DNA from 2 places in the Serratia sp. KH_031 genome. Region 1 is predicted to be linked to the other one. Evidence: predicted binding sites of a transcription regulator. Region 1 holds the regulator's gene; the other holds the start of a gene.
What was found. Region 1 encodes ArgR, which controls arginine synthesis, uptake and breakdown. Its sites were predicted from a motif close to ANTGAATAAAAATACANT; they were not measured.
Positions count from the first base shown of each region.

Region 1 (6,319 bases):
TTCGGCCAATGATCGCGGTATTGGCGGCTCGAACGCTGCATTATCAGGGTGACAAACATATTACCGTGGCCGCGTTGATCGAGTTCATCCATACCGCCACCTTGTTGCATGACGATGTGGTCGATGAGTCCGATATGCGTCGTGGTAAAGCCACCGCTAATGCGGCGTTTGGTAATGCTGCCAGCGTGCTAGTTGGCGATTTCATTTATACGCGTGCTTTCCAGATGATGACCAGCTTGGAATCTCTGCGCGTGTTGGCGCTGATGTCTGAAGCCGTCAACGTGATTGCCGAAGGTGAAGTGTTGCAGTTAATGAACGTGCGCGATCCAGACATTACCGAAGAAAACTACATGCGCGTGATCTACAGCAAGACCGCGCGCCTATTTGAAGCTGCCGCACAATCCTCTGCCATCCTTTCTGGTGCTACCGAAGCCGAAGAGAAAGGGTTGCAAGATTATGGCCGCTATCTCGGTACCGCGTTCCAGTTAATCGATGATCTACTTGATTACAGCGCCGACGGTGCAACCTTGGGTAAAAATACCGGTGATGACCTAAACGAAGGTAAGCCAACGTTACCTTTGCTACATGCCATGCAAAATGGTTCGCCAGAGCAATCCATGCTGATTCGCGGTGCTATTGAACAAGGGAGTGGCCGTCATCTGTTGGAAGAGGTGTTGGAAACCATGAAGCAATGTGGATCGCTGGAATACACTCGCCAGCGGGCTGAAGACGAGGCGGATAAGGCCATTGCAGCATTACAAGTGTTGCCGGAGTCGCCATACCGTGCTGCGCTGGAAGGATTAGCGCATCTTGCGGTTCAACGCGATTTTTAAGAAAATAGTTTCTATTTTATTTCAATAGATCCGCATTTGCGGATCTATGCCCCACCCTCTTCGATTTCAATCCACGCCAATAGCTTATTGATTCCCCCACGTGCCAAGAAACGGATCACCCTTTCTCGTTCAGTTTCGCTCATGTGTTCATAATAACTAATCCATGTTGTGAACGGTGTTGGGCGTTCCACGTCATAACCGGCAGACTCATCTTTCATGCTCAAACTCAGGCTATGACGCACGGCTAATGGTAGGTTATCAATATGGTATTCAAGGGCTTTACCTTGCACACCTTTGCGACGGCGACTTTCCCAACCCTCACGTCGAGCCATCAAATTGATTCCCTGTGTCGAGGAAGGTAATCCTGCGATGCCTAACAAGTCCTTAGCGGCAAACCACTCTTTTTTCATAACCATTATCTCTGGGTTTCACTATGCAAAGATGATTTTCGGAAATCATTAGGATATTTTTTGGAAAATTTAGTGGTATCCTAATTTCCGAATAAGCGTTTCATGTTGTGCGAACGATTAAATTTAACCTGTTAGTTATACCACTAATAGAACTTTCTCTAAGCAAAAAAGGAATGTGAACATGAATTCAAGGAACCCAGATTGGCATCCAGCAGATGTGATCGCGGCACTCCGCAAGAAAGGCACGACATTGGCAGCAGTGTCACGCCAAGCAGGACTCAGTTCTTCAACGTTGGCGAATGCCTTGTCACGACCGTGGCCGAAAGGAGAATGGTTGATTGCGGATGCATTGAGTGTTCATCCTGCGGAGATCTGGCCAAGTCGCTACTTTGATCCTTTTACTCACCGTCTCTTGGATCGTAAAAGCCGTATCAAACAATGAGTTTAAGGCACAAAAAAGCCGCCGGAACATCGCCCCGGCGGCTGTGTTTAGTCAAGTAAGACTAAATGATCACTTGTTGATAAAGGTTTCGCCCAGCTCGATGTCTTTGTGCAGGACATCCAGCATGCCTTCCAGCGATTGTTTCTCAAATGCGCTCAAGGTGCCGATATCTTTACGTTCTTCAACACCGTTTTTGCCCAGCAGCAATGGCTGTGCGAAGAAACGTGCATATTTGCCGTCACCTTCAACATAAGCACATTCCACCACACCTTTTTCGCCTTGTAGCGCACGTACCAGAGACAGACCAAAGCGAGCGGCTGCCTGTCCCATAGACAGCGTTGCAGAACCGCCACCAGCTTTAGCTTCTACCACTTCGGTACCCGCGTTCTGGATACGTTTGGTCAGGTCGGCAACTTCTTGTTCAGTGAAGCTAACACCAGGGATCTGAGACAGCAATGGCAGAATAGTGACGCCTGAGTGGCCACCAATCACTGGCACGTTCAAGTCTTCCGGTTGTTTGCCTTTCAGCTCAGCCACGAAGGTGTTGGAACGAATGATATCCAGCAAAGTCACACCAAACAGTTTGTTTTTGTCGTATACACCAGCTTTCTTCAGCACTTCTGCTGCGATAGCCACGGTGGTATTTACTGGGTTGGTGATAATGCCGATACAAGCTTTCGGGCAGGTTTTTGCCACTTGCTCGATCAGATTACGCACGATACCGGCGTTCACATTGAACAGATCGGAACGATCCATACCAGGCTTACGCGCAACACCAGCAGAAATCAGAACGACATCCGCACCGTGCAGGGCTGGAGTTGCATCTTCGCCACTGAAGCCTTTGATTTTAACTGCGGTTGGGATGTGGCTTAAGTCAACGGCAACACCTGGAGTCACTGGGGCGATGTCGTAGAGAGAGAGTTCAGAACCTGAAGGAAGCTGGGTTTTGAGTAGAAGGGCGAGGGCCTGGCCGATACCGCCAGCAGCACCGAGAACTGCAACTTTCATCCTATACTCCTTTATTATCTTAAATATAAAAACGCCGTGAATTCTTTGGGGCAGACCATAAATTATTACGTCTTTAAAAACAATCTCTTAACATTCAGTTTGCGAGCTGACGCAATAAATTCGTTGATTTGTGCCTATTTTAGATTAAATGGCTTATGAATTAATGACATAACGCATACTAATCATAAATAACATGAGATTATTCACCTAGCGAGTTAACCGGGCGTTACATTACACCCTTACGCCGCACCAGAACAACATCATTTTCATAACATTTTATTCACTTAACCTTGCCACTATTTCCGCTAACGGAAAGGCATATTCATGGCGAATCGATTTTGTTAAAATGGCGCCCTTTCCTTGTTGTCTGGGCGGTTTTATTTTCGCCTGACTTTCTTTTTTTGCATAAAAATTCATTTATATGCATAATAATGACATCCATTGTCAACATTCCACGGTGCCAAATGCGTAATCCCGCAAAACAGGAAGATCTGATCAAGGCGTTTAAAGCGTTATTGAAAGAAGAAAAATTCAGTTCTCAAGGCGAGATCGTTTTAGCGCTGCAAGATGAAGGCTTCGAAAATATCAACCAATCCAAAGTATCGCGTATGCTGACCAAGTTTGGTGCAGTACGCACACGCAATGCCAAAATGGAAATGGTGTATTGCCTTCCAGCAGAACTCGGCGTCCCAACCACTACCAGCCCGCTGAAGAATTTGGTGTTGGACGTTGATCATAATGATGCGGTGGTGGTGATCCACACCAGCCCCGGCGCAGCGCAGCTGATTGCCCGTCTGTTGGACTCACTGGGTAAATCTGAAGGTATTCTCGGCACCATCGCCGGTGACGATACTATTTTTGTGACGCCAGCCAATACCTTTACTGCGCGTCAGCTGTACGAAGCGATTCTTTCCTTGTTCGAGCAAGAACTGTAATAACCTCTATTAACAAAGCGTGGTCACGGCCACGTTTTGTTCGCCTCTTTTATTTTCTCTGCGCTTTATCACTGCCTTTCCCCCCCATGGCAGCATATTTTCATGTCATTTCTATGTAGGCAGTGATCAATGCTGATATCTTTCGCACTTTTAGTCAAAGACACTCATTGGATTGAAGTTATTGATATTTATCATCAAAAGATCATTTTGCGAGCGTTTTTTATTCTCTGTGGTTATAAACGATAGCTAATTTCATAACAAAGTTTCACTAGAAATTGTTAGCTAGCTATTAATTTTTTACGTTACTAGGCATATACTCATTTTCGTGACGTGAATCACAGTTGACGAAAACTTATAAAAGAATACGATGAGGTGAAATTATGAAAACTAAAACTACTATCGCAACCCTGAGCATCTTATCTATGCTTTCCTTTGGTGCATTTGCAGCACAATCCATCGATGCATCCCAAGCCGCTCAGCTGCAGCCTGTCGGGACTATTACCGTAAGTGGTGTTGCCGCAGCGCCTTCTGATATCCGTGCTGCACTATCTGCCAAAGCAGACGCCAAAGGCGCGACCGCATATCGAGTCATTGAAGCGCGTAACGAAGGTAACTTCCACGCAACTGCTGAAATCTACAAATAAAATAAGGGATTACACATTTGCTGAACTGATTACCCTCGTCACTGCCACTGCCGAGTTCACTAGCAAAGTGCATCCCCAAATATATTCGTCCTATCCGACGAACCCCTTGCCCTCATTTATGAGGGCTTTTTTGACTCAAAAATACGAGTCCATACACGGAGAGAGCTCCACTACGCGAGATAAAACACCGATTTCAACTCCTGACTCACCGGGCTGTTGTCAGCGTTGCTCGGCATAATCTCTTGCATATACTTCCACCAGCGTTGGCATACTTCGGTCTGCGCCACTGCGTTCCAGCAAGCTTCCGATTCAATTTCTAGCGTGGCAAAAAGCAAATGACGTTCTGCATCGAGATAAATAGCGTAATGATGAGCACCGTGCTGCTTAAGAATCGTTTCCAGTTCTGGCCAAATCGGCGTATGACGGCGTTGATACTCTTCATGGGCATCAGGGTTTACCTGCATGACAAAGGCTTTGCGGATCATGATACTTCCCTCAATCTTTCAGAGCTGCTGACATTGGCGTAACACCAAAACGCTCACCAAGGGCAACCAGTTCCACACTCGTAATGGTCTGTTTCATACCGCCCATCGAGTAAACCTTCACCAGAATTTCTGAGGATTTCTCGGCGGTGTCGATCAAACCAAAAGCGTCGTCCAACGTCGGTCCGGTACCGAAAATGCCGTGATGCGGCCATAGCACCAAACTGTGGGAGCGCATCTGTTCGGCGGTGGCGGAGCCGATACCATCGGTGCCTGGCACCATCCATGGCACGATGCCAATGCCGTTTGGGAATACCACTAAACACTCGGTGCTGCCTTCCCACAGTTTGCGAGTAAAGCTAGCGTTATCCAGCGGTAACACATAACTCAGCGCGATCAAGTTAGTGGCGTGGCAATGCATGATGACGCGGTCTTGGCCATTGGAAACCTGTTTGCGTACCACGTGCGACTGGAAGTGAGCTGCCAATTCAGATGTCGGCAAGCCGCCATTCACCAATCCCCAATGGATGTGGTAAGCCATGCCATCATCGGTAATTTGTAGCAGCACCAAGTTATCTACCGGATCGATTTGCACGTTACGGAAAAACTTACCGGAACCCGTCACCAGGAACCAACAACCCGCCAGCTCTGTTGCCGGTTGAGTCAGTTCCACGCAGCGCGGTGCTTTATAGAACTCATCGCGATACGGTTCTACATCAGCAGCATCCACCCGCAGACTGATATTGCCACCGTTACGTTCATCCCAACCTTTCAGCCACATGTCGCCAGTGGCTTTCACCATGCCCTGAATAAACCATGAAGAAAAAATACGTTGCATGTGTGCTCCTTAACGTTGGGTTAAAACTTGTTGTTCATAGTGACGGACAGTGGTGAGCCAAGAGGCATCCGCCGGAGTATCGTGACGTTGGCAGTACATTTCCCAAACCGCCTGCCACGGCAGACATTTTTGTTCCTCGAGTAACGCCAAACGTGCGGTGTAATCGCCTTCACGCTCAAGTTGACGTAATTGGTCAGTCGGTTCTAACAGCGCGCGCAGTAACGCTTTTTTCATATTGCGAGTACCGATAACCCAGGCACCGATACGGTTGATGGAAGCATCAAAGAAATCGAGGCCAATGTGCACACGATCAAACAGGTTATGGCGAATGATTTCACTGGCAATGGCTTGGGTTTCATCGTCCAGTAACACAACATGATCGCTGTCCCAACGCACTGGGCGGCTAACGTGAAGCAATAGGCGTGGTACATACAACATGGCACTAGAGATTTTGTCGGAGATCACTTCAGTTGGGTGGAAATGGCCCGCATCTAGACACAACGCGGTTTGACGACTGGTGGCGTAACCGAAATAAAACTCGTTGGAACCGACGGTGTAACTTTCCGCTCCTATGCCAAACAACTTGCTTTCCACCGCATCGATATGGTGCGCCGGGTTGAGTTGCTCTGAGATGACATCATCCAGCGCTTCCAACAAACGCTGACGCGGAGCCAAACGATCGACGGTAATATCTTTCATGCCGTCCGGGATCCAGATGTTCATCACC
Region 1 is NZ_CM174496.1:4,356,051-4,362,369, forward strand. Features, by position in the region: gene ispB (octaprenyl diphosphate synthase) at 1-833, shown strand, start outside; gene AC3ISQ_RS19645 (DNA-binding protein) at 878-1,243, opposite strand; gene AC3ISQ_RS19650 (helix-turn-helix domain-containing protein) at 1,425-1,685, shown strand; gene mdh (malate dehydrogenase) at 1,755-2,693, opposite strand; gene argR (transcriptional regulator ArgR) at 3,158-3,628, shown strand; gene yhcN (peroxide/acid stress response protein YhcN) at 4,009-4,272, shown strand; gene rhaM (L-rhamnose mutarotase) at 4,443-4,757, opposite strand; gene rhaD (rhamnulose-1-phosphate aldolase) at 4,768-5,592, opposite strand; gene AC3ISQ_RS19680 (L-rhamnose isomerase) at 5,602-6,319, opposite strand, start outside.

Region 2 (6,319 bases), 1.0 Mb from region 1:
CGCGCGTCTTCATTAATCTTTGAGTCCGTAAAGGCGAAAAAACATGCGACCGCCAATCGCGCCAAAGGAGAGTTGTTTTACGGACGCCGTGGCACCTTGACCCATTTCTCTTTCCAAGACGCGATGACGGAATTGGAAGGGGGCGTTGGCTGCTCTCTTTACCCTTGCGGTGCGGCAGCGGTGACTAATGCCATCTTGGCTTTTGTTGCCAAAGGCGATCATATCTTGATGACCGGTGCGGCCTATGAACCGACACAGGATTTCTGCAACAAGGTGCTGGCGCGCTTGGGCGTGGCAACGACCTATTACGATCCGATGATTGGCGCGGGCATTGCCGAGTTGGTCCAACCGAATACCAAAGTGGTGTTCCTCGAATCGCCAAGCTCGATCACCATGGAAGTGCAGGATGTTCCCGGCATGGTCAAAGCGATTCGAGCGGTGAATCCTGAGATTGTTGTCATGATTGATAACACTTGGGCGGCCGGTATTTTGTTTAAGGCGCTGGATTACGGTGTGGATATCTCGATTCAGGCTGGCACCAAATACATTATTGGTCACTCCGATGCGATGCTGGGCACCGCCGTATCTAATGCTCGTTGTTGGGATCAACTGCGTGAAAATTCCTATCTGATGGGGCAAATGGCGGATGCAGATACGGCGTATGTGGGCAGCCGGGGGTTAAGAACCTTGGGCGTACGCTTAAAACAGCACGAAGTTAGCAGTGTCGCGGTGGCTAAATGGTTGGCTGCACGGCCAGAGGTGGCGCGCGTAAATCATCCGGCGTTGCCTTCCTGTAAAGGGCACGAGTTTTATCAGCGAGATTTTAGCGGTAGCTGTGGGTTGTTCTCTTTTGTACTGAAAGAAAGGCTGACGGATGAGCAAGTTGCCCATTACCTGGATAACTTTGAGCACTTTAGCATGGCGTATTCATGGGGCGGTTTTGAATCACTGATCCTAGCGAATCAACCCGAGGAGTTGAACGAGATCCGCCCGGCAGGCAAAGTTGATTTCACTGGAACCTTGGTGCGAGTGCATATTGGTTTTGAAAATATTGACGACTTGATTGCCGATCTGGAAGCCGGTTTTGCACGGTTGAAATAATGAAGTTGGGACACGGATTAACCCTCCGTGTCCCATTGCCAATGCGTGACGCGCCCCGGCAATATGTTTTAACTATAGCGTCAATGACGGATTCAGCGTTGCTACCATCACCGCTTTGATAGTGTGCAGGCGGTTTTCGGCCTGATCGAACACCACACTGTGCGTTGACTCGAACACTTCATCGGTCACTTCCATCCCACCATGCAGATCGTATTGCTCTGCCATTTGCTTACCGAGCGTGGTTTGGGAGTCGTGGAATGCGGGTAAGCAGTGCAGGAATTTGACGTCTGGATTGCCAGTGAGTTGCACTAGCGCCATATTGACCTGATACGGTCTCAATAAAGCGATACGTTCCTGCCACACTTCTTTGGGCTCCCCCATCGACACCCAAACGTCGGTATAAAGGAAATCTGCGTCTTTCACCCCTTCGGCAATATCTTCGGTCAGGGTAATTTTCCCGCCGGTCTGTTGTGCCAATGTTTGGCACTCTTTCACCAATTTCTCTTCCGGCCAGCAGGCTTTCGGCGCGACTAACCGCAAGTCCATGCCGACCAACGCGGCCGCTTCCAATAGCGTGTTACCCATGTTGTTGCGGGTATCGCCCAAGTAGGCGAATTTCACTTCATGCAATGCCTTACTCGGTAAATGTTCTTGCACGGTGAGCAGATCGGCCAACAGTTGAGTGGGGTGGAACTCATTGGTCAGGCCATTCCAAACCGGCACTCCGGCATAGTTCGCCAAGGTTTCCACCAGATTCTGACCGTAACCGCGATATTGAATGCCGTCGTACATTCTTCCCAACACACGGGCGGTGTCTTTCATCGATTCTTTATGGCCGATCTGGCTGCCACTTGGGCCGAGGTAAGTAACCTGCGCACCTTGGTCAAATGCGGCAACTTCGAAAGAGCATCGAGTGCGGGTTGAGTCTTTTTCGAAGATGAGCGCAATGTTCTTGCCTTGCAGGTAGCGAGTTTCGTTGCCCTGCTTTTTAGCTTGTTTCAGTTTGGCGGAAAGCTGCAACAGAGCCTGAATCTCTGCCGGTGTAAAATCCATTAACCTCAAAAAATGACGGCTGTAGAACGGGTTGGTCGTACTCATATCCGTGTATCCTGATTATTTGAATGAATTAAAATTCACTTTATATGTATGAATATTCAATTTCAACCCCATAAAAGAAATCTTTCATGTTTCTCATAGCAGCGGCGGCGGCGCTGTGGGAAAATAACCGAAATGTAGGCCATTTGACTTGAGGGTATCAGCATGGCAAACCGTGAATTACTGAAAGAACAAAGCGAAGAAACTCGCCTGATCATCGAAGAACTGTTAGAAGACGGTAGCGATCCCGACGCGCTTTACACCATCGAACACCATTTCTCTTGCGAGAAGTTTGAAACGTTGGAACAAGCTGCGGTAGAAGCCTTCAAACTGGGTTACGAAGTGACAGACGCCGAAGAGCTGGAAGTGGAAGATGGTCAACTAGTAATGTGCTGCGATGTGATCAGCGAAGTTAGCCTGAATGCCGAAATTATCGACACACAGGTTGAGCAACTGGTGGCGTTGGCGGAAAAATGCGGCGTCAACTACGACGGTTGGGGCACTTACTTTGAAGATCCGAACGGTGAAGACGGTGAGGATGACGAAGACGGTGACTTTATCGACGAAGACGACGACGGCAAGCGCCATTAATTATTTCTCTCAGTGGGCTGCTTTTGCGGCCCCTGCATAAAAACTCAAATGAAATACCAATCACTCCTTTCTCCGATTTTAAATTTCCTGCATTGCGAAACGCCTGACGCATGGATCGACGCCGCCCGCCGACCAGAAAATCTACCTCTGTTGTTGACTGACCATATGGTTTGCGAGCTGAAAGCGGCTCAGACCGGTATGTGGTTGATCCGCCGTTACGTGGCAGATAAAGAGAGCGGCGATGCTCTGCTGGCGTTGCTGAGGCCTTACGAAGCCTTTGTGCATGAAGCGCAAGCGGTGCCAGAAGCGTTGTTCCAGCAAAGCCAATTCACCAAAAAGATCTTGCCGAAAAACGGCTCGGTTTATGGTCAAGATCTGGTAGATAAAATGGTGCTGCTAATCAAAGAAGAACTGCATCATTTCTCGCAAGTGTTGGAGATTATGCAGGCGCGGGAGATCCCGTATAAGAAGATCACCGCCAGTCGCTATGCGAAAGGGATGATCCGTGAGGTCCGTACTCACGATCCGGTCACCTTGATCGATAAATTGATCTGTGGCGCTTACATCGAAGCGCGATCCTGTGAACGATTCGCCAAACTGGCGCCATATCTGGATGACGAGTTGAACCGCTTCTATGTTTCGTTATTGCGTTCCGAAGCGCGTCACTATCAGGATTATTTGACGTTGGCGGAGCAAGTGGCGGGTGGTGACATCAGCGAACGCGTGGCGCATTTTGGCCGGATTGAAGCGGAGCTGATCCTATCGCCAGACAACGAGTTCCGCTTCCACAGTGGTGTGCCTGCTTAAAGCGTTTTCAGCATTCTGACTTCACAGTCAACATGCCCAGTGCTGCCCATCGCATGGTCGATATGTTCAAACCCCAAATGTTCATAGAGACCAATGGCTTGGGTCAGACTGGCGGTGGTTTCCAGATAGCAGCGGCCAAAACCCTGCTGACGACCAAAATTCAGCGCTTCGAGCGCCAAACGTTTCGCTAATCCTTTACCACGTAATAGCGGCAGGAAATACATTTTCTGCAATTCGCAAACGTCAGCGGCGCCACCTTGCAGCGGTGCAACGCCACCGCCACCCGCAATTTTCCCATCAATCTCAATCACCCAATAGGCACTGCGCGGCTGGCTATAGAGTTGATAAAGCGTATCCAGATTGGGATCGGACACGGTATAGCCTTTGTCGGCAGTTAACCCATGTTCGGCAGAAACTTCGCGAATGACGTCGGCGATAGCGACATTATCTTCAGCCGTGATTGGGCGCACCAGAAGATGCACTGGGGTTGCAGTTGTCATGTGTTTTCACTCACCAAAGGTCATTAAAAGAACCAGCGTGGTTCGGTATAACGTTATTCTTGATTGATATGTTGTAATAACACTGATTCCTTGAATCTTACAAGTCGTATCCGTTTCTTAAAAATGACAAATAACATGAGAAAATAAAAGGGCTACTAAAAAGTAGCCCTGACAGGTGTTTGCTGTCGAACGTGGCATCAGCCCGTAAAACTTATTTTGCCGCTTGAGTGGTGATCTCAAGAGTATCTGTGTAGCTCACCAGTACGGTTTGATCGACTTTCAGGTTCTTCATCCGAGCTTGGAGATCAGGATTTTCAACCGAAATCACCTTGCTTTGACCATTGGGTTCTTTGAAGGTGACTTGATGTTTTTTCAGGTCGATATGAGTCACTTTTAACTGCACATTCAGTTGGCGGAATGCATTACCGTTCGGTGTTGGGTTGTCTTTCGTCGCTCGGTTGACTTCTTCTGCGCTAGTCACGGTAGGAGCGGTTTTACTCACATCGGTATCTAGCGTCACGACAACAGAATGCGTCACCACGGCTTTCACTAGATCGCCCGCTTTCAAGTTAGCAAGATCTTTGGCCTGATCCGTGAGTTGAACCGAAACTTCCTTGCCGCCTTCTCCTGCCAGTACAACAATGCGTTTTTCCTGATCGACAGAAATAACTTTAGAAACTACTTTTTCTGCTTGTATGGTTCCTGCTACTGGGATCTCTGCAGCATAAGCCGGCAGGCTACCAGCAACCAAGAAAGACAAAGCGATTGCAGTGCTAATCAAAGTACGAATTGGCTTCATTAGACAACTCTCCGTGTTATTACAATTAACGTAATAGTGACGATCGTTTAACTCTCCCATGTAGCGGAGAATCTTCTGCCAGATTATAGAGAGTTAACATTGAAAACAATCAGCTAACTGCATTTTAGCGGCTGTTGTTCGTTTATCGGAATTTACGATGATTAAAAAAAATCCCATGTCAAAAAACATGGGATTTTCAAGTGGCGGGTCATTCATTCCCGCCATGCTGACAGCGATTACTTCTGCTTGAGGAAGGTCGCGTTACAACGCAGCGATAGTCGCTTGCTGCTCTTGCAACTTCACTTTACCTTCCTGGCAAGCTGTTAGACGCTCGCGCTCTTTGGCGACAACCGCTTCCGGCGCACGTGCGACGAAACCTTCGTTACCCAGTTTGCCTTCGATCGAAGCGATTTCTGTATCCAGCTTCGCCATCTCTTTTGCCAGACGCGCGATTTCTGCATCTTTATCGATAAAGCCCGCCATTGGGATCAGCAGCTCAGCGCCGTCGATCAGTTTGGTCACGGAGACTGGGCCTTTTTCGCCCGCTGGCAGCAAGGTGATGGAAGACAGACGCGCCAACTTCTCGATGAAGCTCTGGTTTTCCTGCACGCGGCGAGTTGCTTCGCCATTGGCATTACGCAACAACACGTCTAACTGCTTGCTGGGTGCGATATTCATTTCGGCACGGATGTTACGTACCGCGACGATCGCCTGCTTGATCCACTCCAGATCGTTCAGTGCTTGCTGGTCTTCCAGCGCGCTATCGAACTCTGGGAACGGCTGCAGCATAATGCTTTCGTTTTGATGAATAGGGGCGGTGATGCCTTTGATCTGCTTAACACGTTGCCAGATGGTTTCGGTGATGAACGGAATGATTGGGTGCGCCAAACGCAACAGCGCTTCCAACACGGTGATCAGCGTATGACGTGTACCGCGCTGTTCCGCTTCGCTGCCGTTGCTCACCACTGGCTTCGTCAGCTCCAGATACCAGTCACAGAACTGGTTCCAAGTGAACTCGTACAGAATACCGGCAGCAATATCAAAGCGATAAGTGTCTAGCGCTTCGCGGTAGGCTTTTACCGTACGGTTGAACTCGGCCAAGATCCAGCGATCGGCCAACGACAATTGCATGTCGCCGCCGTTGAAGCCGCAATCTTGCCCTTCGGCGTTCATCAATACAAAGCGGCTGGCGTTCCACAGCTTGTTACAGAAGTTGCGATAACCTTCTAGGCGCTTCATGTCCCAGTTGATGTCACGACCAGTTGAAGCCAATGCCGCCAGCGTGAAACGCAGCGCATCGGTGCCATGCGGTTCGATACCGTTCGGGAATTGCTTCTCGGTGCGCTTGCGGATCTTTTCCGCCAGCTGCGGCTGCATCATGTTGCCGGTACGTTTTTCCAGCAGATCTTCCAGCGAGATACCGTCG
Region 2 is NZ_CM174496.1:562,135-568,453, forward strand. Features, by position in the region: gene metC (cystathionine beta-lyase) at 1-1,101, shown strand, start outside; gene argF (ornithine carbamoyltransferase) at 1,174-2,199, opposite strand; gene rraB (ribonuclease E inhibitor RraB) at 2,362-2,787, shown strand; gene miaE (tRNA isopentenyl-2-thiomethyl-A-37 hydroxylase MiaE) at 2,836-3,594, shown strand; gene AC3ISQ_RS02475 (GNAT family N-acetyltransferase) at 3,591-4,094, opposite strand; gene AC3ISQ_RS02480 (hypothetical protein) at 4,306-4,893, opposite strand; gene AC3ISQ_RS02485 (valine--tRNA ligase) at 5,155-6,319, opposite strand, start outside.
Region 2: a site for ArgR is predicted at 2,222-2,239, ahead of argF (ornithine carbamoyltransferase). Genes of this name have one in related genera too.